3 regions of the Paenibacillus sp. GbtcB18 genome follow, and region 1 is predicted to be linked to each of the others. Evidence: riboswitches for the same ligand, from Rfam matches in the RefSeq annotation. Region 1 holds a riboswitch; each other region holds the start of a gene.

What was found. A riboswitch is a leader RNA that binds a small molecule or an ion and turns the genes downstream of it on or off. The one in region 1 is predicted to bind cobalamin.
Region 2: linked by a shared signal. The riboswitch ahead of KVT34_RS14970 (ABC transporter substrate-binding protein) and the one ahead of KVT34_RS12800 (class I SAM-dependent methyltransferase) in region 1 are both predicted to bind cobalamin.
Region 3: linked by a shared signal. The riboswitch ahead of KVT34_RS21070 (energy-coupling factor ABC transporter permease) and the one ahead of KVT34_RS12800 (class I SAM-dependent methyltransferase) in region 1 are both predicted to bind cobalamin.

What each region holds. Positions count from the first base shown of each region.
Region 1 is NZ_JAGXJX010000003.1:556,934-564,647, forward strand. Features, by position in the region: gene KVT34_RS12790 (TIGR03943 family putative permease subunit) at 1-847, opposite strand, end outside; gene KVT34_RS12795 (permease) at 875-1,897, opposite strand; gene KVT34_RS12800 (class I SAM-dependent methyltransferase) at 2,117-3,007, opposite strand; cobalamin riboswitch at 3,235-3,442, opposite strand; gene KVT34_RS12805 (aminoglycoside phosphotransferase family protein) at 3,615-4,520, opposite strand; gene KVT34_RS12810 (spore coat protein) at 4,719-5,207, shown strand; gene bshB2 (bacillithiol biosynthesis deacetylase BshB2) at 5,293-5,949, opposite strand; gene KVT34_RS12820 (YojF family protein) at 5,976-6,320, opposite strand; gene KVT34_RS12825 (PAS domain S-box protein) at 6,510-7,714, opposite strand, start outside.
Region 2 is NZ_JAGXJX010000004.1:265,833-273,546, reverse strand. Features, by position in the region: gene KVT34_RS14990 (Lrp/AsnC family transcriptional regulator) at 95-586, shown strand; gene KVT34_RS14985 (aminotransferase class I/II-fold pyridoxal phosphate-dependent enzyme) at 599-1,795, shown strand; gene KVT34_RS14980 (aspartyl-phosphate phosphatase Spo0E family protein) at 1,866-2,126, shown strand; gene KVT34_RS14975 (hypothetical protein) at 2,181-2,756, shown strand; cobalamin riboswitch at 2,885-3,091, shown strand; gene KVT34_RS14970 (ABC transporter substrate-binding protein) at 3,270-4,277, shown strand; gene KVT34_RS14965 (FecCD family ABC transporter permease) at 4,278-5,315, shown strand; gene KVT34_RS14960 (ABC transporter ATP-binding protein) at 5,315-6,100, shown strand; gene cobT (nicotinate-nucleotide--dimethylbenzimidazole phosphoribosyltransferase) at 6,181-7,230, shown strand; gene cobU (bifunctional adenosylcobinamide kinase/adenosylcobinamide-phosphate guanylyltransferase) at 7,230-7,714, shown strand, end outside.
Region 3 is NZ_JAGXJX010000007.1:310,364-318,077, reverse strand. Features, by position in the region: gene KVT34_RS21090 (LysR family transcriptional regulator) at 1-226, shown strand, start outside; gene KVT34_RS21085 (phospholipase D family protein) at 448-2,031, shown strand; gene KVT34_RS21080 (hypothetical protein) at 2,187-2,717, shown strand; gene KVT34_RS32630 (permease) at 2,858-3,916, shown strand; cobalamin riboswitch at 4,099-4,300, shown strand; gene KVT34_RS21070 (energy-coupling factor ABC transporter permease) at 4,587-5,354, shown strand; gene KVT34_RS21065 (energy-coupling factor ABC transporter substrate-binding protein) at 5,351-5,638, shown strand; gene cbiQ (cobalt ECF transporter T component CbiQ) at 5,635-6,444, shown strand; gene KVT34_RS21055 (energy-coupling factor ABC transporter ATP-binding protein) at 6,441-7,295, shown strand; gene KVT34_RS21050 (glutamine--tRNA ligase/YqeY domain fusion protein) at 7,444-7,714, opposite strand, start outside.

The DNA of each region.
Region 1 (7,714 bases):
TCATCGCATCTTTACCTTCGTACACCGACTTGCGGATCGTCCCTTTCACCGTTACCCATGTATCCTTGAGATACGAATCCGCATCCGGAGCTTCAACGATAACGCCGTACGGAGACGCATCGGCAGAGCAGCACTGCATCGTCAGTCTTGCGACGACGAACTGGTTTTTGGGCATGTCGTCCTCCCGGTAAACGAAGCCGCTGATTTCCATCTGTTTCCCCGCAAAATTGCCGGCGAACAGATCCACGGCCGTCAGCCTCTCCATAAAACCTTTCTCCCCGATAAGAATGGTTTGCTTTTGGTAAAGCCGCATGGCCAGCTTCGCGTAATCTTCCGTAAACCGGCTGCCTTTGAACATCTCCTTGAGCCTGGCTTCCTGCGTATCTTCCTTGCCCCGGCTCGCTTTCTCTGAAGATTGCTGCTTCTCAGGCGAATCGTCCCGGGTATCTGCATTCCTCTGCGTCTGGAGGTTGGAGGTATTCAGTTGAATCCCTTTCACTTGAACGATATCGCTCCCCGTTACCCGGTCGGGCAGCAGAAAGCCCAGCAGCAGCGGTAAAAGGAACAAGGAATAAGCCGCACCGTGCGAAAGCTTAGATTTCCTGACACCGGGCTCGCATCCGCAGTCGGATTCATTGCCTGAAGCGGGCTGCAGGGCCAGATAAATCTGGATCACGGCCAGCACGAACAGGGCGATCGCCGAAGCTTTGACGTACGGTACCAGGCGGGGCGCCAAGTAATGCGTCATGCCGCCCGTTTTGACCAGATAGACGATATAGAGCGAAAACCCGCATAGAATCGCCGCCCTCATAAAAGAATGGAAGGCGTAAGCGCGCCTGTCTTCCACCCGATTCACCTCCCCGAATTCAAAGCGTTAGTTGAAAAACAGGTGTTCGACAATGACGGAACCTGCAAACACGGTCATCGTGATAAGAACGGCCAGCAGCAGGACAAACTTCGTTTTGAAGACGGACAAGAGCATGAGCGTACTTTTAAAATCGAGCATGGGCCCGAAAACGAGGAAGGTGAGTAGGGAACCTTTGGAAAATGTCTGGAGAAAGGAAGAAGCGACAAACGCGTCCGAGGTGGAACAGAGCGACAATATGTAGGCAAATCCCATCATAAACAGATGCGGAAGCACTTCCCCCTCCCCCAGCGCCGACAAATCCCCTCTAGGCACAAAAGCCTGAATAACGGCCGTAACGAGAGAGCCGAAAATGAGATATTTCCCCATATCGAAAAATTCCCCGCCCGCGTGGCCCATCATCGTAACGAATTTGCCGCCGCCCTGCACGTGCGCACAGTCTTGTCCGTTCTCGGCATACAGCGAGTCCAGTCTGTGTTTCAACGGATTTTGGTTAATGAACGCGTATACGAATAAGCCGATAAACGCGCTGACTCCAAGGGCCAGTCCCATCCGGGCATACACCATTTCGGGATTCATCCGGAACGCCGTGTATGTGGCCGCATAGACGACCGGGTTCACGATAGGACCCGCCAGAATGACGATTACGCCTATGTACAGCGGCATTCCTTTGTTGATCAGCCGCCGGACGACCGGGATCATGCCGCATTCGCAAATCGGAAACAGGATGCCCAGCAGGCAGGCATAAACGAATCCGAGCAAAGGATTCCGGGGGATCGCTTTGCGGATCCAGGTTTCCGGGATGTAAACCTGCATGAACGAGGAAAGCAGCACACCTAGCATAATAAAAGGAACCGCTTCGAGCACGATGCCGATAAACATCGTCTTGAACAGGCGGAGAACCGAAGGGTCCGGCAGCCCCGCATTCCCTGTCCGCACGGCTTGCCAGGCCAGTATAGCCAGGAAACTTCCCGCTGCAATATAAATCAGGTGTCTTTTTCTCATCCCTCTGCTTGCGCCGCTGAAATGCACGTTCTCCCCTCCTGTGTACGACAATATCCTTATTTTAATCGTAATTATTACGTTTTTCAATAAAAAAGACTTCTCCCTTAAACCCTTTCCACTTTTTCATCCCTATGCGAGTTTGCCTGAATTTATGACAAGCTCCTTCCCTTGTCCGATTCGTGAAGCCATAAAAAAATCCCGGCACGCGAAACCGCGTTACCGGGAAAACACTTCAACGGCTCTGATTTAAACTTCCACGACCCGTTTCACTTCCGTGGGCAGGTCCGCAGGTTCCAGCCGTTTTTCCGGCTTCCAGTAAAGGAGAGCCGCTTTGAAATTGTGCGGGTAAATCAGCTTTCCGCCTTCTTCTCGCACATAAGCGTACAAGAGCTCCACAGCCTTCTTGCGGTCATACTCCTTGTCCAAAACCGCGCTCAGGTTATCCTTCATCAGCTCTTCCTCCGTATCGTAGGCATACGTTTTGTGCAGATTGACAATTTTACAATTCGCGTCGATTCCGAGTTCATAAAGCAGATTCTGCAAATGGATGTAATCTCTGCGTTGAAATTTGATCCGGCAGCCGAGCTGCTCCCGGATGTCCTTGTAGTGCGGTCTTTCGGGACCGCTTACCATTCCCGCGATTCCGAGACGCTTCGCCGTGTTGTTGATATGCAGCAGCGCCCGGTCGATCTCCTGCATCCGGTAGTAACAATTGACGCCGAATACCACGTCGGCCCGCTCCACCTCGGGAAGCTCTTCCCATTTGGCATGCACGAAGTTTACATGATTCCAGCCCTTCCGCTCCGCTGCGGCTTTCAGGAAAGCAAGCACGCTTTCGGAGCTGTCGACGCAGGTGAGGGAACCCGCTTTCTCGGCCGCTTCGAACGTATAATTTCCCCAGCCGGGGCCGATTTCCAGCACATCCTCGCCGGGATCGATCAAAGTGATCAGCTCCTTGCGCAAGTTGGCAACCCAAGAATCCACCCCGGCCTGTTCTTTCTTTTTCATAAAAGCGTTCCAGAACCCTTCTTCCTTGACGTCATCGGTCATCCGCACGGGAAGATTTCCGTCCCAGTCCTTCATTCCCTCCTGCCAAAGGGTTTTGTAGTTCGTATTTAGTTTGACTCCGTAATACATCGTGTTCCTCCCATACGGTTTGAAGATACTTGTACATCATTCTTTCGATCAAAATGCGGCGGACTTCATTTTACCCGTAAAGCCGGAGGATTCAACCGATCCGAAACAAATAAAAACATCCCGCCGAAGGCAGGATGTTTGGGTTCATCGCATGAATACGCCGGGGTCAGGACCCGACGATTAGGGAGAACATTCGCATCAACGCCATCCTATATCCGCGTAGGAATGAAGTTACCGGTAAACAGGCAGGTCTCCTGACTCGGGAACCCTATGCGCGTCTTCCCGGATTCACCAGTGACGTGATGCGCTTCGGCCGGGGCTTCGCCCCTTTTCCCCTTACAGTGGCGGGACCGTATCGGAATTGCACCGAACTTCCCTTTTAATCCGTTCCCTCTCCCCAGAGAAAGAACCGGAACCCGTTCAATAAAGAATGTTTGATATTTTGTTGTCTAAAGAAAAGCATACATGTCAAACAACTTCACGATTAATAGTAGTCCAAATCCGGCGTTTTGGCAAATACCGAAGCATGCGGGCAAGCAGGCGTACCGGTAAGGCGGGCCCGGCAAACTTCGGACTATGAAGTAGAGTCGCGACGGTTATGACTCCGCTATTCCCCTTCAATAATCAGGTTGATTTGATGAATAAAATCTTTTGCCAGTTCAAGCTGTTTATAGGCAAATTCCAAATCTCCGTTACCCGAGAGTCCGAAATCCAAGTTACCTAAAGTGGACATCAGTATGCGTGCGGTAACGGCAAATCCAAAAGCTTCCTTATCGGCCTGATTATTCATCTCACTCCAGATATATTGAAAGGTTGGCTCCTGAACTCCGTTGAACAAGGCAAGATTGCCTACATAGGAAGCCAGATCCCAGTATGCGGGCATCAAAGATACATCTTCAAAGTCCGACCAGATCCAGCCTTCGGGACTCGGTAATAAGTTTCTTGAATGGGCATCTCCATGAGACGGTATGAGCAAGCTTGTTTCAAGACGCATCTGTCTATCAATTGTGAAAAACAGACTTAACAAATCTTGTATACGCGGATCCGGATGATTCATTAATCTAAAAGCCGATTGACATGTCCGCTCCCAAACACCAAGCATAGGAATCTCGCCGGTAAAATCTTTCAATGCCAGTGAAAGTGTATTGACCAATTCAACTGCTTCGCTTGGCGAAGGGCGCTCCAGGTCTGTCGGGGGAACATACTTCCAAAGCGTCATCCATGTGCCGCCAATATCATATGGTCCTGCATCCGTAAGGTCGGTTGGCAAACGGACCGGCACTCCCTTTGAATGGAGATGACGTGCGGCTCTTAATTCACGAACCAGTACCTTGTAAGCGTAATCTCCATTATTTTTTGAAATCGCAGCGGCTATTCGGGCCACAATCGGAAACGGGGCCAAATGAACGATCAGGTTCCCGCCATTACCAAGCTCGATAGGAGTAATGTCTTTTAATCCGGCTTTTTCTGCCATTAAAACCGCTTTTGAAATAAGGCTGCTATTATTCGGCACTCCGCGGGCTCCTTAGTTAAGGTTAAAAATATATTAGCATCGTTGTCGTGTCCCCCATAGGTATTAAATAGTTAACAATCAACTATTCCCCATTCACACTTTCGTTAACGCGAACTTCCGTTTGGAGGTACTGACAACTTACTAATCTCCGCCCCTTCACATAGGCTGTTATAAACCCCACGAACGGAGTCTGAGAAGATGAGCCTGCCGAAAGTCCCCCAGCATCTCGCCTGGCACGAAACTTTGGAGCTTCACGAGCTTGTGAGCCTTCAGACCGGACAACTGATCGCTTGTAAACAAAAATTACCGACGCTTGCGGACGAAGGGCTTCAAACGCTTTTCAGAGCGGCGATACAAACCTTGGAGCAGAATCTGAACGAGCTGCTGGCGTATTATCCCGAAGCGCCTGCCGCCTCCAGGAATAAACCTGCGGAGCTCCCCGTCCTGGAAGCGGGACAGCTTCTCGCTTTTGCCAAAACCGCCGTACGCGGCTACGCCTGCGCCCTCACGGAAACCGCGACTCCCCGTCTACGGGCAACCTTTGTGAAACATCTGTTGAGAGCGGTCGAATTTCACGCCAAAGTGTTCAACCGGCTGTATGCGGACGGTGCGTACCCCGCTTATGACCTGAAGGAACTGCTGGAAAACGACGCGGCCAACGCCCGAGCCGCCCTCTCCCTCGAATAACGGCAAACCGCCAAGGAACGGCACGACTGCCTGCCCCTTGGCGGTTTATCGGCATGCGGGAACGGCTTCCGCCCCGCTCACTCTTTTATTGAAACCGGTATGTCCACAACCGCTCGTAGCCGAAGCGTTCCTGCACCTCTTTGTCGTTCGCGGATTTGCCGCCGAGCTGTCCGTTGAGCTGGAACTGGGAGCTGTGTGCAAGGATCGAGCCCAGCTTCTGCTCCAGATACGGCCTGACATCGTTCACGACATCCGCTTTGCCGAGCACATCCTCGCATCCTTTGGAAAAAGCGATGCAGTGAACGACCGGTCTCTCTTCCAAGGGGATTCGCTGGACCGTATCAATCACGGCCGCGCCCGTTGCGTCATGATCCGGATGCACGCTGTAGCCCGGGTAGAACGTAATGACAAGCGAAGGATTCAGCTCGTCGATGAGCCCGCGGATTTTGCCGACGAGCAGTTCGCGGTCTTCGAATTCAATCGTTTTATCGTGAAAGCCCAGCATCCGCAAATCCTGAATTCCGATCGACCGGCACGATTCCTCAAGCTCGGCTTTGCGGATTCCGGGCAGTGTCACGCGGTTGGCGACAAGGGGATTGCCCATGTTGCGTCCCATCTCTCCCAGTGTCAAGCATGCGTAAGTCACCGGGGTTCCCTGGCGTATATGGCCGGCAAGCGTACCGGATATGCCGAACGCTTCGTCATCGGGATGCGGCAGGACGACCAGTATGTGTCGTTCCATCTCCATCTACCTTCTCTCTTTGTAAGTTAAAAAGGGTCTCGGCTCAGCTGCAGCGAAACGACGAGCTTGCCGTCCTTATCATGTCCCGACAAAATCAGTCTCTGCGTCTCCGTTTCATCCCAATGGGTAAGTCCCTCGGAATAAACCCAGCCTTCTTCCATTTTGAGCCCTACCCGGTAGGGGCCGTTTCCGGCAATAGAACCCTGCAGATAGCGGATCTTCGAATTGCGGATAAACGTCGAGGCCGTATGTTTGGACTGGTCAAGGTGGGAAGCGTAAGCCCCGTTCGTCATTTCCAGATGAATATACAGGTCATGGCCCTTTAGCAGATCAAGAACTTGCTGGACGGCCGCCTGATTAATAAACTGCATGAAAATTCCTCCAGTAATATACTGACGTATTCACCTAAACTATTGTATGCGGCTAATCTATTGTAGGTTTAAATGTAGCTTATTATAAAACATTCCGATCGACTTCACAAATCGCATCGGGTGCGGATAGGCCCCGTATTCGGGCCTGTACAAACAAAAAACCCGCTCCGCGGCGGGTTTTCACGGCTTCTATCGTTCTTTTATCCGGGCAGTCCACTTGGCCATCAGACGTTTGAGCTCACCGGCAAGGACCGGCTTGCTGATATAATCGTTCATCCCGGACGCCAGGCACTGTTCCTTGTCTTCTTCTCTGGCAAAAGCGGTTACGGCAATAATGACGGGAGGCATTGGCTTCTTCCCGTATTTTTCACGGATTAGACGGGTCGCCTCGAACCCGTCCATGACCGGCATCTGCACGTCCATGAAAATCAAATCATACGTCTGCTCCCCCGCAGCCTGCACGGCTTCCGCTCCGCTGTTTACGACATCCGCCGAATAACCCAGCTTGCCGGTTAACGTATGAAGCAGTTTACGGTTCATGGGATGGTCGTCCGCAATGAGCACCCGCAGCGGCGCAGGCTTCGCCTCCGGAAGGGAAGGAACGGGCGGGGTTTCCGCCGGTGAGATCACGGGAGCCGTATCCAGCACTTCTGAGTCGCCTAAACCGGCGTGCAGGGTAAAGAAGAAGGCGGAGCCGGCGTTCTCTTCGCTTTCGACACCGATCTCGCCTCCCATCAGCTCGACCAGTTTCTTGCTGATCGACAAGCCGAGCCCCGTACCGCCGTATTTGCGGTTAATGGCGGGATGCAGTTGAGAGAACGATTGAAACAGCCGGTGGATTTGTCCGGCGGGAATACCTATCCCCGTGTCCCGAATTGTAAATTCCAGCATGACCGATTGGGGCTCGGAAGAAGGCGTAATTTCCACCGCTACCGAGACGCTTCCCCGCTCGGTGAATTTGATCGCGTTGCTGATCAGATTGATCAGCACTTGTCTCACCCGCGTCTCGTCTCCCAGCACGTACCGGGGCAGCCCGGCCGGAATATCGCACGAGAGCTTCAGGTTCTTTTCCTCCGCTTTTACCCGGAAAAGCTCCAGAACGCGCGCCAGCGTTTCCCTTACATCGATCGCGTCCAGATTTAATTCCATTTTGCCCGCTTCGATCCGGGAGAAATCCAGAATTTCATTCAAAATATGCAGCAGGGCGTCGCTGCTTTCCCGGATAATATCCGCATAACTGCGCTGCTCTTCATCCAGCATCGTTTCCTGGAGCAGCCCGATCATTCCGATAATCCCGTTCATCGGCGTGCGAAGTTCGTGGGACATAATGGCCAGAAACTCCGATTTGGCCCGGTCGGCCTGTTCGGCAAATTCCTTGGCCCGGATAATTTCTT
Region 2 (7,714 bases), on a different contig from region 1:
GGCTGCGTGTAATATGGAAGATAACGATTTTCCCTATCCGATGCTTGATTTCATTGGACCTTATTCATGACGATTCTTAGTAGGAGGCTTGACGATGGACGATTTGAAGCACAAGATTCTGGATATTCTGAAAGAGGATTCCCGCCGCTCTCCGGCGCTTATCGCGACCATGCTGGGAATTACGGAAGATGAGGCGACGGCGGCCATCCGCCAGATGGAAGACGAGCACATCATCGTGAAGTACGCCACCGTGCTCAACTGGAGCAAAGTGGACAGCGACAAGGTGAACGCGCTGATCGAAGTGCAGATCACGCCTGAACGGGGAACCGGATTCGACGCGATTGCGGAACGCATTTATTTATATCCAGAAGTGAAGTCGGTCTATCTGATGTCCGGAGCTTACGATCTGCTTGTGGAGATCGAGGGCCGTACGCTGCGGGAAGTGTCTTCTTTCGTTTCCAGCAAGCTGTCGACACTGGACCGGGTATTGTCAACGAAAACTCATTTTATTCTGAAAAAATACAAACAGGATGGGATCATTTTTGATGACCGTGAGGATGATCATCGGATGCTGGTCTCACCATAAAGGACGATGACGATGATAAACCAGGAAGAAATCGGAAGCAAACCGAAATCCATGCAGGGCTATTTGTCACCGCTGGTCCGGGATATTCCTCCTTCGGGCATCCGGCGTTTTTTTGATTTGGTAAGCGGGAGCAAGGATATTATTTCGCTGGGCGTCGGGGAACCGGATTTCGTGACGCCGTGGCATGTCCGCGAGGCGTGCGTGTATTCCCTGGAAAGAGGCCGGACGAACTATACGCCGAATGCGGGCCTCCCTGAGCTGCGCGAAGCGATCGCCGAGTATTTGTACACGAATTTTGCCGTAAAATACGAGCCTTCGAATGAAGTCGTCGTAACGGTCGGCGGCAGCGAGGCAATTGACCTTGCGCTGCGCGCGCTGATTACGCCGGGCGATGAAATTCTCATTCCGGAGCCCTGCTACATCGCTTACAGTCCGATCGTCACGATCGGCGGAGGAGTTCCGGTCGGCATCGAGACCTTCGCGAAGGACAGCTTCAAGCTGAAGCCCGAAGCGCTCCGCGCCAGTTTGACGCCGAAATCCAAGGTTCTCGTTCTGAGCTATCCGAGCAACCCGACGGGCGGCATCATGACGTACGAGGACTGGGAGCCGATCGCCCGGATCGTGGAAGAGAACGATCTGATCGTCATCGCCGATGAAATTTATGCGGAGCTCACTTACGGAAGCAAGCACGTGAGCTTCGCGTCGCTGCCCGGCATGCGGGACCGCACTATTCTCGTCAGCGGCTTCGCGAAAGCTTTTGCCATGACGGGCTGGAGAGTCGGCTACATGTGCGGGCATCCGGACCTGATCTCCGCGATGCTGAAGATCCATCAGTACACGGTCATGTGTGCTCCGATCATGGGCCAGATCGCCGCTCTTGAGGCGCTCCGCAACGGGCTGGAGGAGAAGGACCGGATGATCGAGTCCTATAACCAGCGCAGACGCCTGGTCGTTCAAGGCTTCCGGCAGATCGGTCTCGACTGCCACGAGCCTCAGGGAGCGTTCTACGCGTTCCCTTCCATCGCTTCGACGGGCCTCAGCTCGGAAGAGTTCGCTCAGCGGCTCCTGACCGAAGCGAAGGTGGCGGCCGTTCCGGGACAAGTGTTCGGCAACGGCGGCGAAGGCTTCGTCCGCTGCTCCTATGCGACTTCCGTTTCACAACTGAACGAGGCTTTGGACCGTATTGGGTCTTTTGTGAAAAAATTGTAAAGACTTGTCCCAAAAAATAGTTTTCAGAATCGGAAAAAACTGATATCTTTAGGGTAAAGGAGGGATATGTATGGCTTATTTAGAATATCGTCTGGCCGACAACTCGGGTTGGTACAGCCATGACGTTTCCGATCAACGCTGGTTATCCAAACGACCTGCCAAATTAGCCTCCCTCTTTCACCTGGAAGAAGAAATTCAGTTTATGCGGCACAGACTGGAACAGATGGTTCAGTCCGGTGAGGCTATGACTTCCGAGTCCGTAATTGAAATGAGTACGCTTCTTGATCATAAGATTAACGAATATATGAATCTAGTCCAGAAGAGCCGGTAAATGCCGGCTTTTTTGCAGCGTTTGCATAGGCTATCGGGCAACGGAGGGATTACAATGACACAGAAACGCTGGTTTCCGGCTGCAGTACTGCTTTTATTATTCACCGTCTTGGTTTCCGGGTGCGGGAAGGCCCAGCCCAAAGCGGATGTTTCCATCTTTATGATGGCCCGTGACGGCATACCGGTCGATGCCGCTTTTAAGCTTGAAAATTCGTTGAAAGCGCTTGTGGGGGACAAGCCGTCCATCTATTTGAATACGTCCCCGCTTTTTTCCAACGAAAAGATGATCGTCGAAATGGGATACGGCAATCACGGTATCCTGATCATCCCCGAAGAACAGTTTAAGATTTATGCGGCCGAAGGGGCATTTTTGCCGCTGGACGAGCATTTCAAGCAGGAAGACTATCCGGAGGGCGTACTCGAGGCGACGATTGAACCTGCCGGCAAGAAAAAGAATCCGCCCGAAGCGCCTAAGAAGGAGACGCATCTGTACGGCATTCCGCTCCAGTATTCCAAGTGGATGAAGGACAACGGCGTGGAAGGCAAGGGGCTCGTCGCTTTTATGGCGGTGAACAGCCGCAATCCCGAGCAGTCGTTCGAGGTACTCAAAAAGATCGCCGCCAAATCGTGAAGCGGACGACCTTGCCGCCGCCGCGACTCCAAAGCGGACGCCGGTAACTGCATGTGGTGCGATGACTAAAGTCCTTGTCTTTCCGCAGCCGCTTGGCCTATAATGGGGGATGAACTTGAAGGCCCAACCTCATACGTTTACCGTCAGGTCCCGAAAGCGGCGTCTCTCAGCGGAGCCAAAGCCCAGGGTGAAAAGGGAAGCCGGTGCAAATCCGGCACGGTCCCGCCACTGTAATACGGAGATCGTCTTACGATGCCACTGTCCGCTCGCGGATGGGAAGGCAAGACGGTCAAACATCCGTAAGTCAGGAGACCTGCCTGCCGGTTTGCAGCACAATATCCTTCGAGGAGAGGATCGCGCGAAACCGGAAAGGACGTCCGATTGACGGCCGTTCCACCTCGTGATTCTGAAAGTTATCCCCTCTATCTCCGGATAGGGGGGATTTTTTGTTGACATGCGCGAACATCGTGGGACAACCTCAAGTCAAACTAAATCTGCAAGGGAGTAGAGAACATGAACAACGAACGAAAAACCACCGGGGGTTTTAAATACGCCCTGCTGCTGCTTGTTTTGACGATGGCCGTCGGCCTGGCAGCCTGCGGCAAGCAAAGCGCGGATAACGGAACGGCGGGTTCGGCCTCTCCGGCGGCAAGCACCGCTCCGCAATCGAGCGCGAAGAAAACGCAGTATCCTTTGAAAGTAACCGATGCGACGGGCAAGGAATTTACGTTCGAGAAAGCGCCGGGAAAAATCGTATCGGTTTCGCCGGCGGAAACGGAAGCTCTTTTTGCGATCGGTCTGGGCGATAATATCGTCGGCGTGTCCGATTTTGACGATTACCCGGAGGAAGCGAAAAATAAGCCGAAAATGGGCGGAATTACGCAGCCTAACCAGGAATCGGTTATCGCGTCGGGAGCCGACATTGTTTTCACAGGCGTTTCGATGAAAAAAGAATCGGTCGAAAAGCTGCGCGCTATGGGCATCAACGTGTTCAAGGTGGAGCCGAAGACGCTTGACGACGTCATGAAAAATATTCAGCTTTACGGCCAGATTACCGACCATCAGGAACAGGCGGAAAAAGTCGTCGCAAAAATGAAAGAAGACCGTCAAAAAGTTACGGATGCTGTAAAAACCGTAGCGGCGGAAAAGAAGAAAAAAGTCTATATCGAATTCTCCCCGGGCTGGACAGTCGGTAAGGGTGAATTTATGGATGAGCTGATCACGCTGGCGGGCGGTGTCAACGTCGCTTCCGACATTACGGGCTGGAAGCAGATCAGCGAGGAAAAAATCATCCAGCAGAACCCGGACGTTATTTTATTCGCCAAAGGCGTAGTGGATGACAAAACGAAGAAAAGTCTTGAAGAACTCATTCGCGGACGCAGCGGGTGGAACGAAATCAATGCCGTTAAAAACAACCAGGTGATCGGTCTCGACCAGAATACGCTGACCCGTCCGGGACCGCGTTTGACGGAGGGACTCCTGCAAATGGCTAAAGCCATCTATCCGGACTTGGTGAAATAAATGAAACCTAAATGGGGACTTTGGGGAGGAGTAGGAGTTTTACTCCTTCTTCTTTCTATTGTGCTGAGTCTATCGCTGGGCTCGGCCCATCTGCCGGTGAGTCAGATCGCTTCGATTCTGGGGAGCAAGCTGCCTTGGATCGGTGACCGGATCACGCCGGACTGGCCCGTATCCTCGGAGCAGATTATTATGAAGGTAAGGCTGCCGCGCGTGATGCTGGCCATCCTGGTCGGGGCCTCCCTTTCGGTAGCGGGAGCCGCTTTTCAAGGCGTCCTGCGCAATCCGCTTGCGGACCCGTATACGCTTGGGGTAAGCAGCGGAACGAGCGTCGGCGCGGCTTTCGTCATTTACTTCGGTCTGCAGACTATGTTTTTCGGTACGTGGACGATACCGGTCGTCGGTTTTGCCACAGGAGCCGTTTCACTTTGGATCGTCTTGCGTCTGGCCCGGACCGACGGCAAAATCCGTATGGAGACGCTGCTGCTTTCCGGTGTCGTGATGCAGGCGTTTCTCGGCTCCGTCGTTTCTTTTCTCGTGTCGATGTCCAAACAGGTCGTCAATGAAATCATTTTCTGGCTGATGGGCAGTCTCGCGATGAAAGGCTGGTCGTACACAACCGTTCTCCTTCCGTATTTTCTCGTAACTTTCGTTGTGCTTTACAGCTATGCGCGGACACTCAACCTGCTGGCGCTCGGGGAACGTCAGGCCGCCCATCTGGGCATCCATGTCGAGCGGACGAAATTGATCGTGCTGATCACTGCGACTCTGGTGACGGCTGCGGCCGTTTCCGTATCCGGCGTGATCGGGTTTGTCGGGCTGATCGTGCCTCATCTGATCCGATTGATCGCGGGACCGGATTACCGGCTGATCGTGCCGCTTTCCGCCGTAGGCGGAGCCATCTACGTCCTTTGGGCCGATACGCTGGCCCGGACGCTTCTAAGCCCGACGGAGATTCCGCTCGGCGTCATCACCGCGTTTCTGGGCGCGCCGTTCTTCGCTTACCTGCTGCGCAAACAGAAGAAATGGGGGAGAAGCTGATGGAACCGATCATCGAAGTGCAGGGTGCGGGAAAAAGCTTCGGTGGAATCCGCGTGCTCAAAGATATCCGTTTCGAGGTGAAGCCCGGCGAATTTTTTGGCGTCATCGGGCCTAACGGGAGCGGTAAATCGACTTTGCTGAGACTTATCTCAGGCGTAGACCCCCTTACGGAAGGCCGTATTCTTCTCCAGGGGAGGGAAGTCGCGGGCTACGCCCGCAAGGAGCTGGCGCGCTGGCTTGCCGTGCTTCAGCAGGATGCACTGCCTCCGCTCGGTTTCACCGTCCGTGAGGTGGTGGAAATGGGCCGGTTCCCTTTCCAGAACTGGCTCGGGGAAGACCGGGAGGACGCTGCTGCGCTGATCGACCGGATTATGCGGCGGCTCGATCTGGAGCCGCTCGCCGACCGGACGGTCGAGAACCTGAGCGGAGGGCAGAAACAGCGCGTGGCGCTGGCGAAGGTGATGGCACAGCAGCCCCGCCTGCTGCTGCTCGACGAGCCTACGACTTATCTCGACATCGGCTACCAGATGCAGCTGATGGACTACGTGCGGCAGTGGCAGCGGGAAGAAGGGCTGACGGTGGTCGCCGTCCTTCACGACCTGAACCTGGCCGCCCTCTACTGTGAACGGCTTCTCGTCGTTCATGGGGGAGAAGGCATATCTATCGGCACGCCGGAGGAAATTATGAGAAGCGAGCTGATACTGGATGTCTATGGGACGGAACCGATCGTCCTGGAGCATCCCGATCACGGCATTCCTCAAATCCTGCTTCGCCGGGGAGATTGAATAGAGTGAATCCGAACCGCCCGCAGGGCGGTTTACCTACATACCGACATACCGACTAACACACCAGAGGAGGAACAAACATGAACGAACTTCAGGATGTAATCGGCGCCATTCGTCCGCTCCGTCAGGAAGCGAAGGATGCGGCATCCGTCCATCTCGATAATCTGACTAAACCGCCGGGAAGCCTCGGCAAGCTGGAAGATATGGCACGACAGCTCGCGGGGATTACCGGAGAGATTATGCCCGATATGAGCCGCAAGGCTATCGTCGTCATGGCGGCCGACCACGGCGTCTGCGAAGAAGGCGTCAGCGCGTTTCCGCAGGAAGTGACCCGCCAGATGGTGATGAACTTCCTGCAGGGCGGCGCAGCCGTCAATGTGCTGGCCCGGCACGCGGGAGCGGAAGTCGTATGCGTCGATATCGGAGTCAACGCAGATCTGGAACACCCGGACCTCCTCTCCCGCAAAGTCCGGAAAGGCACGGCCAATATGGCCCGCGAAGCCGCGATGACCCGCGAAGAGGCTCTCCAGGCCATCCGCGCCGGAATTGAAGTCGCAGATGGGCTCGCCGGACGCGGCGTGCGGGTTCTGGCGACCGGGGAGATGGGGATCGGCAACACCACGGCCAGTTCCGCGCTCCTGAGCGTGCTCGGGGGCATAGCCGTAGAAGACGCGGTAGGACGCGGAACGGGCATCGACGATGCCCGCTGGCTGCACAAGCAGGAAGTTGTCCGCAGAGCAATCGAGGTTAACAAGCCGGATGCGGAAGACGCGCTCGATGTGCTGGCGAAAGTCGGCGGCCTCGAAATCGCGGGCCTGACCGGAGTCATCCTCGGTGCGGCCAAGAACTCTTGTCCGGTCGTGATCGACGGTTTCATCTCCTCGGCCGCCGCGCTGGTTGCTTCACGGCTTGCTCCGGAGTCCCAGCCGTATATGATCGCTTCCCATCAATCTCACGAGCAGGGTCACGCACGGATGCTGGAAGCGGTCGGGCTCGGCCCCATGCTTCATATGGATATGAGACTGGGAGAAGGGACCGGGGCTGCGCTCTGCTTCACGCTCATGGATGCGGCGGGCAAAATCATGCGCGAGATGGCTTCCTTCGAAAGCGCCGGAGTGTCGCGGGGCTGATGAATCTGGCGCAAGAACATACAGCGGGAGCTGTCCTCGTGACGGGCGGCGCCAGAAGCGGCAAAAGCTCGTTTGCCGAGCAGTTGTCTTCGCGGCTTGCCGCACACGGGACTTATCTCGCTACGGCCCAGATCTGGGACGAGGAAATGCGGCAGCGGATCGCTCTGCACCGCACGCAGCGCGAGCAGTCCGGCTTCCCCTGGATTACGGCGGAAGAGCCGATGGAGCTGTCTCCTGCGCTGAAAGCTTGGAGCGGCGAAAGAGGCCGGGGCGTCGTCCTGGTGGACTGTCTGACGCTGTGGCTTTCCAATCGTCTCCTGAAGGCGGAGTGTTCGCCGGATGCGGCTGAACAAGTGAACGCCGCTGTGGACGAGCTTGTCCGGACGGTTGAAGCCTACGAGGGACCGCTCGTTCTCGTTACCAACGAAGTCGGGAGCGGCATTGTGCCCGAATATCCTCTCGGGCGGTTGTACCGCGATCTGGC
Region 3 (7,714 bases), on a different contig from region 1:
GGTGTCCGCCGGGCTCGGGATCGCTCTTTTGTCGAGATGGATCGTGCGCAAGGAGCTGGAATCGGGAGAAATCGTCCATCTGGGAGCCGGCGGCCGCCGTCTGACCCGGACGCTGACGATGGTGCGCAGGACCGCGGGTGAAAACTCCAAAGCACTGGAAGTATTCGTCCAGAAAGTTCGCGGAGCTCATGAGGCGATGCAGGTTCCGGGTCCCACCGCAACCTGACCGGTCACTGTTCCTTTTCTTTGCGCGGCACGACTGCGGACGGCTTCGGTCCCGTTCTTCTTCCCGTTCCAAAACTCCCCTGCTTCACATGCCTCTTCCCGGCGTTAAATAGTCGGTAGCCTGTAACAACCTGCCCCTAACCATACGGGAGTCTATAGACTTCCCGCACCGGCGGACAGACAGGCTCCGTTACGTCCATTACAAGTACGGGGAGAATGCGCATGGAGCCCTTAAAACAAACCGAACGAAAACCTTCACCCCCGGTCCGCACCTCGGGAAATACACGGAAGCCTACCCAAAAAAGCTGGCTCTCCTCTTATTGGCTGAAGGGCGGTATCCTGCTTCTCGTCTTTTTCATCTGGGCGGGCATCGTGGCCGCCGTTCATACGCACAAAGCTTTGCCTCCGGGCCTGTCGTTCGAAGGAAAAGCCTACCGGACGGAGAACGTGGACTTTCTATATGATCTTTCATATAAAAAAGACGGCGGCTATCATCAGGAACAGATGATTTTCGACCGGGTTAACCAAGCTATCGCGGAAGCGAAGGAATTTATCGTGGTCGACATGTTCCTGTACAGCGGGTACTACGACAACGACCAGTCCTTCCCGCCTCTGAGCGGACAACTGACGGAAAATCTCCTGGACGCCAAGCGGAGACATCCTGCCATGCCGATCACGATCGTTTCCGATGAGGTGAACACGACCTACGGCTCGCACCCGTCCCCGGAGCTTGAGCGGCTCAAGGCGGCCGGTATCGGGGTCGTACTCACGGATACGGATCCGTTAAGAGACTCCGTCCCGCTATACTCCGCCGTCTGGCGGATGGGGTTCCAGTGGTTCGGACAGTCGGGCAAAGGCTGGCTGCCCAATCCTCTGGCGGATTCCGCCCCCAAAGTGACGCTGCGCTCTTATTTGAAGCTTTTCAATGTCAAAGCGAATCATCGCAAAGTCGTCGCCACCGAAAATACGGCGCTGGTGCTGTCCGCCAACCCGCATGACGCCAGCTTCAACAACTCGAATATCGGGTTTCAGATAACCGGCAGCAAGGACTTCATCTCCGAAGTCGTCGGAACGGAGCAGGCCGCTTCCGTTATGTCCGGCGGACCCGCGCAACTTCAGCCGAAGGCGGCCGATACGCAGAAGGAACCCGCGCGTCCGGAAGCGGCGTCCGGAAACGGGACGCAAGAACCGGCGGCGCCCTCCCGGGATGCCGTGACCGTACGCCTGCTTACGGAAGGGAAAATTTATTCCCGCCTGCTTGACGGTATCTCGGCAGCGCCCAAGGGCAGCGAGATCCGCATGGGTATGTTCTATCTCGCCGACCGTAAGGTCATCGACGCTCTGCTGGATGCTTCCGCCCGGGGCGTATCCATCCAACTGCTGCTCGATCCGAACCAGAATGCGTTCGGGCACAGCAAGACCGGGATTCCGAACCGTCCGGTCGCCGCGGAGCTGAGGAAGAAGACGGATGGTAAAATCGCCGTTAAATGGTACAACACCGCACAGGAGCAGTTTCATACGAAGCTGATCGACATCCGTCATCCCGACGGCAGCGCCGTCATTAACGGAGGCTCCGCCAATTTCACACCCCGTAACCTGGATGATCTCAATCTGGAAACGAACGTGGAAATAACGGCCCCGGCAGGCAGCAAAATTACACAGGACCTTGACCGTTACTGGGACCGCCTGTGGAATAACCGGGATGCCGAGTACTCCCTGGAGTATCCGGCCTACGAGGATAAGCTGGTCGGCTTCAAGCGAATCGTCTATCATCTGCAGGACATGCTGGGATTTACGACTTATTGATTATTTAAAAATTGCTCTAACTCTCGAATGTTATTTTGTAATTATTCTCTTGTTAATGGTATAATTTTCTAATATGTTCCAAATGATTTGGGACATATTACGCACCTGGTGCAAGACATTATGAAGAAAACAGATACCGAGTTGGAGTGAATGAGTTGCTCAAAAAAAATAGCATAGCGATTTCCGTTGTTGTTCTCCTTCTGCTCATCGCCGCATCCGTATTTTATAGCGAGCATACTAATAAAAACCTGGGCTTGGAAAGCATTGTCGGCCATTCACTATCGGTCGTCCTCAACAATTACGATGAGGTAGCTTCGAGCAAAATCGAGAATTTTTCTCCCGATAACATAGCCGGCATAAAAATGAAACTAGTAAGTATCGAAGCCTACTCCGCTATAATAGATCAGGCGGTCGAATACGAGGCTTTAAAGCCGATAGCTGCAAATATGCTGTCACTAACTGAAAACATGGAAAAAAGCTATAAAGCGAATGACGGAAAACTTACTGACAGAAATAAAGAAGACTATAAAGTATTGGAAACGGAAATACGAAATTTAATCCCCCTTATCCGCAGCACTTATTACCAGCCTGGAACAGAAGGTAAGGCCTCTTTGAAAGTTACTGAACAGGGCATTGCTCCAATTAAAGACAGACTTAGTAAATATGCGGCAAGTGCATTAGAGTAAAAAAGGTTGAACAGGATTACATGCCCAACTTTCGATAGGTCATCTATCATTCTCCGAAGATTTCTGACAGAAGAACGCCATTCTTTTTCCACGGTGACTATGGTATAGTTGCAAGTGGATTTAGAAAGGTGGGACATCACGTGAATACATCTCCAATTCCGGTTTCCACCAAAAGCAGACCGCGCACTGCTTACTGGAAACCTTTTTTATTTATCGCCATTCTCATAGGCGGGTTGTTTTACGTCAAGTGGGAGCCGTACTTCCACAAAGCGCTTACCGCGGCGGCCAAGCACGACATCGGGAAGTCGATTCTCGCAGGCTCCGCCGAGCCTTCGCTGGCCGCGGCTTGGGACTATTCCGTGGTCTATTTCAAAGCCGTCTGGAAAGCCGCGATTCTCGGCATCGTCCTCGGCTCTCTGCTTCAGGTGCTGATCCCACAAGATTGGCTGAAGCGGGTGTTCGGCAAGCGCACTTTCGGCAGCACAGTAGCCGGCGGACTTAGCGCCATGCCCGGCATGATGTGCTCCTGCTGCGCTGCTCCGGTAGCGGTAGGCATGCGCAAGCAGTCAGGCTCCATCGGCTCCGCTCTCGCTTTCTGGATCGGCAACCCGGTACTGAACCCGGCGACGATCATTTTCATGGGCTTCGTGCTTGGCTGGAAATTCGCCGTTCTAAGAATCGCCGCTGGGATTGTGCTCGTGTTCGGCGTCTCGTACTGGGCGGAACGCCTCGTCACGAAAGACGATACAGCGACCGGCGAGTTTCCGCAGATGCCGGCTGCGCAGCACCATTCCGGGCCGGTCGTCGTCCGCTGGCTGAAAGCGCTCTGGACGATGTTCTGGACCGTGGTTCCCGTCTACTTCATCGCCGTGTTCATTCTCGGCGCCGCACGCGCCTGGCTGTTCCCGGCCCTCGATCCCGCGATCGGAAACAGCCTCGTCGCTTTGATCGGACTCGCTTTGGCCGGAACCCTGTTCGTCATCCCGACTGCCGCGGAAATTCCGATCGCCAAAACGATGATGGCCCTGGGCCTGGGCACGGGACCGGCTGCCGCGCTTATCATGACGCTGCCTGCCGTCAGCCTGCCGTCCCTCATTATGGTGCGCAAGGCGTTTCCTGCGCGGGTGCTCTGGTTCACAGCCAGTATGGTTGTCCTGACAGGAATCGTAACCGGCGTGGTCGGCATTTTCATCCTATAAAATCAAGTTCAGCGAGAGGGCCGATACCCCTCTCGTTTTTTTCGCAAATAAAAGACAGCGGTTACAAAGATCAGGGTGTGAGAGATTCCAAAACCGCTTCCGGCAGCGTTTCAGCCTTGAAATTCAGGCCTTTTCCGCAATTGACAAGGTTTGGGACATCCTGTAGTATTATCACGAAAAACTGCATATTTGTGGAAACAGGTATTTTAGAGCCACTCTAAAATTTAAAAGGGAAGAACGGTGAAATGCCGTCGCGGTCCCGCCACTGTAAGGGGAAACACTCTCAATCACATCCGGCACGAAGCCACTGGAACTAAGACGTTCCGGGAAGGCGCCGGTATGGACGCCCCGAGCCAGGAGACCTGCCTGTTTGGACAGCACTGATACGACCTACGAGGAATAGGGAGGTGTTTGAGATCGCAAACTTTTTTTGTTGCGTGCATAAGACATCGTGTTCCCGTGCGAAGGGAAAGATGTCTTTTTTTGTGTGCGGAGAAGAGGTCCAAAGCCGGGAATTACCGCATCGGAGTCATCGGATAGAGCTTGCGGAGCTGGCAGCCGGGCATCGGGTATAACGAATCACCGTCCGAAAGTACAGCAGGGGCATGCCCCCGTTCTGCCGCACTGGCCGCCGCTTACGGCGGACCACATTCATGAAGGAGGATTACCGATGAACATCCGTAAAACCCTGGCGTCTTTTCTGCTTATAGCCGGAATCGTCTGCTTCTTTCTGGTAAACGAGCCGGAGTCGGCTTACGCCATGCATATCATGGAGGGCTTTTTGCCGCCCTTCTGGGCCTTATTCTGGTGGGTGGTCTTCCTGCCATTCTTCATCCTGGGCGTCCGCGCTCTGATCCGAATTACTAAAGAAACGCCGGAGCTCAAGCTCATGCTCGGTCTGGCCGGGGCCTTTACATTCGTCCTGTCCGCCCTGAAAATACCCTCGGTTACGGGAAGCAGCTCCCACCCGACGGGTACCGGACTGGGAGCCATCCTGTTCGGACCGCTTCCCATGAGCGTCCTCGGCTCCGTCGTTCTTCTCTTTCAGGCCCTCCTCCTCGCCCACGGCGGGCTTACGACACTGGGTGCCAACGCATTCTCGATGGCCGTTGCGGGACCGTTTGTCGGCTATGCCGTGTACAAACTCATGATCAAATCGACGGGCAGGCAGAAGCTCTCCGTCTTTACGGGCGCCGCGCTCGCCGATCTGACCACCTATCTGGTCACCTCCGTGCAGTTGGCGGTGGCATTTCCCGCAGCCGACGGGGGTATGCTCGCCTCTTTTGCCAAATTTGCGGGCATTTTCGCCGTCACGCAGATTCCGCTTGCGATCAGCGAAGGACTGCTGACCGTGCTGGTTCTGGGCTGGCTGCAAGCCTATACGCCGCATGAAATTTCCGCTCTGCAGCGCAATCTGAAGGGAGCTGACCGTTCATGAAAACGTGGAAGAAGAATGTATGGATCCTGGTCGCGGTCGTCCTGCTTGCCGTGCTGCCGCTCATTTTCGTTAAAGGAGAGTTCGGAGGAGCGGACGGAGCCGCGGAGGAAGCGATTCAGGAAATCGCTCCGACTTACGAGCCTTGGTTCGCGTCGCTGATGGAGCCTCCCGCTGAAACCGAAAGCATGCTTTTCGCGCTGCAAGCCGCGCTTGGAGCCGGTTTTATCGGGTATGTGATCGGCTTGTATAAGGGAAAGGCCTCCAAACCGAAGCCTAAAGCATGATGCTCAAGCGGATTGACACCATTTCCTATGCCAATGCTTTCCGGGGACTGTCCCCCGTCTGGAAATGCGGATTTGCCGGCTGTCTCTTTATCCTGTCCTATGCCAGTGCTCCGCCCGTTCAATTGGCCGTTTTCGGATGGATAACGCTTTGGACCCTGCTTTACGCACGCGTCCCGGGGAAGCTTTACTGGCTCGTATACGGCGGCTCGCTGCTGTTTTTCGCGGCCAGCCTGCCTGCTCTCCTGCTGGAATTTGGAAGAAATGCGGGGACCGGGGTTCCCCTTTCTTCGGGGTGGATCATCGGAACGGCCGGTCCATGGACCGTTTATGTCACGGGTGAATCTTTGTCCCGCACAGCGGGGCTGTTTATGCGGGTCTCCGCCTGTCTCGCTTGTCTGCAGTTTGTGTTGTTCACGACGCCCTTGCTGGAAATTCTTCAGGTGATGAAAAAAATCCGCATGCCTCAGATCGTGATTGAGCTGACCCTGATTATGTACCGCTATATTTTTTTGCTCGCCGATACGGCTCACGCCATGCGGACCGCCCAGCGCTGCCGGGGCGGGCAGAACGGATTCGCAGGCGGACTGCGCGATACCGCTCTGCTGATCGTTCATCTGTTCGGCCGGACGATGCAGCGTTACCGTGGTCTGACCTACGGGCTGACCTCCCGCGGCTTCACGGAACGGATCGAACTTGCCCCCTATGAGGCGGCCCCTGTCCCGCCGCGCTACAAAGCCGAAGGCATGACCGGGATCTTTATGCTGACGGCAGCTCAGATTTGGCTGAAATGGAGGGGATTCGCATGAATCCGATCATGGAACTGGCGGACGTCGTCTACAGCTATCCCGGTACCGAAAAAAAGGCCCTGGCCGGACTCAGCCTCACGATTCCGGCGGGCCGGAAAATCGCGCTTTGCGGGCATAACGGCTCCGGCAAATCGACGTTTTTCCTGCATGCCGTCGGCATTCACCGGCCGCAATCGGGGACCGTGCGCTGGAAGGGCGCTCCTGTGTCCTACAAGCGCCAGGATCTGCAGGAGCTGCGCAGGCAGGTAGGACTCGTGTTCCAGGACCCCGAGCAGCAGCTCATTCTCGGTACGCCGTACGAGGACATCTCTTACGGCTTGCGGAACGCCGGCGTTTCCGAGCCCGAAATCCGCGTCCGGACCGGAGCGGTACTGGAGAGTATGGACCTGGAGCAGCTCGCCCATACCCCTATCCATCACCTGAGCCTCGGGCAGAAGAAGCGCGTCACCCTGGCCGGCGTTCTTGTGCTGGAGCCAAGCCTGCTGCTGCTCGACGAGCCGACGGCGTATCTCGATCGCGCGTCGGAGCGGCTTCTGCTGGATGAGCTGGCGGACATCGGGCAGAGCGGCGTCACCGTGGTCATGGCGACCCACGACATGGACCTGGCCTACACGTGGGCGGATGAAGTCCTGGTCATGGACCAGGGTGCCTGTCTGCTGCAAGGGACGCCCGATCGGGTTTTCGCGGAGACGGACACCGTCGAACGCATCGGTCTGGAGCTGCCCATGCTCCTCCGGCTGTGGCGCTCCCTCCCCCGCGCGCTGCGGGAAGGCATCGACCCTCCGAGGAGCGCCGATGCCTTCGGAGAGCTTCTCGCGGCCCGGCTTCAAGCTGCGGCTGCGCAGAGCTAGACGCTTGAATCCCATACAAAAAAAGCAGGTCAGGAATTTCTCCTGCACCTGCTTTTTGTATTTGTCCGCAAACCGGAAGCCGCGAGATGCGGCGTGTAAGGCCGACGCGGTCTTACGCGGGCCGCTTTTTTTACCGATCCGGATGTGCTTAAGCCTGCTTGATATCGAAAGAGCTTTTCAGCGATACGGTCAGATTGAAGACCAGATGATCTTTCGTGGACGCTTTAGGGTCCACATTGAAGTAACCGTGGCGGAAGAATTGGAACTTGTCGTTACCCTCGGCATCCTTCATGTTCTCCTCCACAAATCCGCTCAGGACCTCCAGAGAATTCGGATTGATCCGGTCGAGGAACGTGCTTCCTTCTTCCTTCTCTTCCTGCTCCGGCAGAACCAGCGGCTCGTAGAGCCGGAACTCGGCC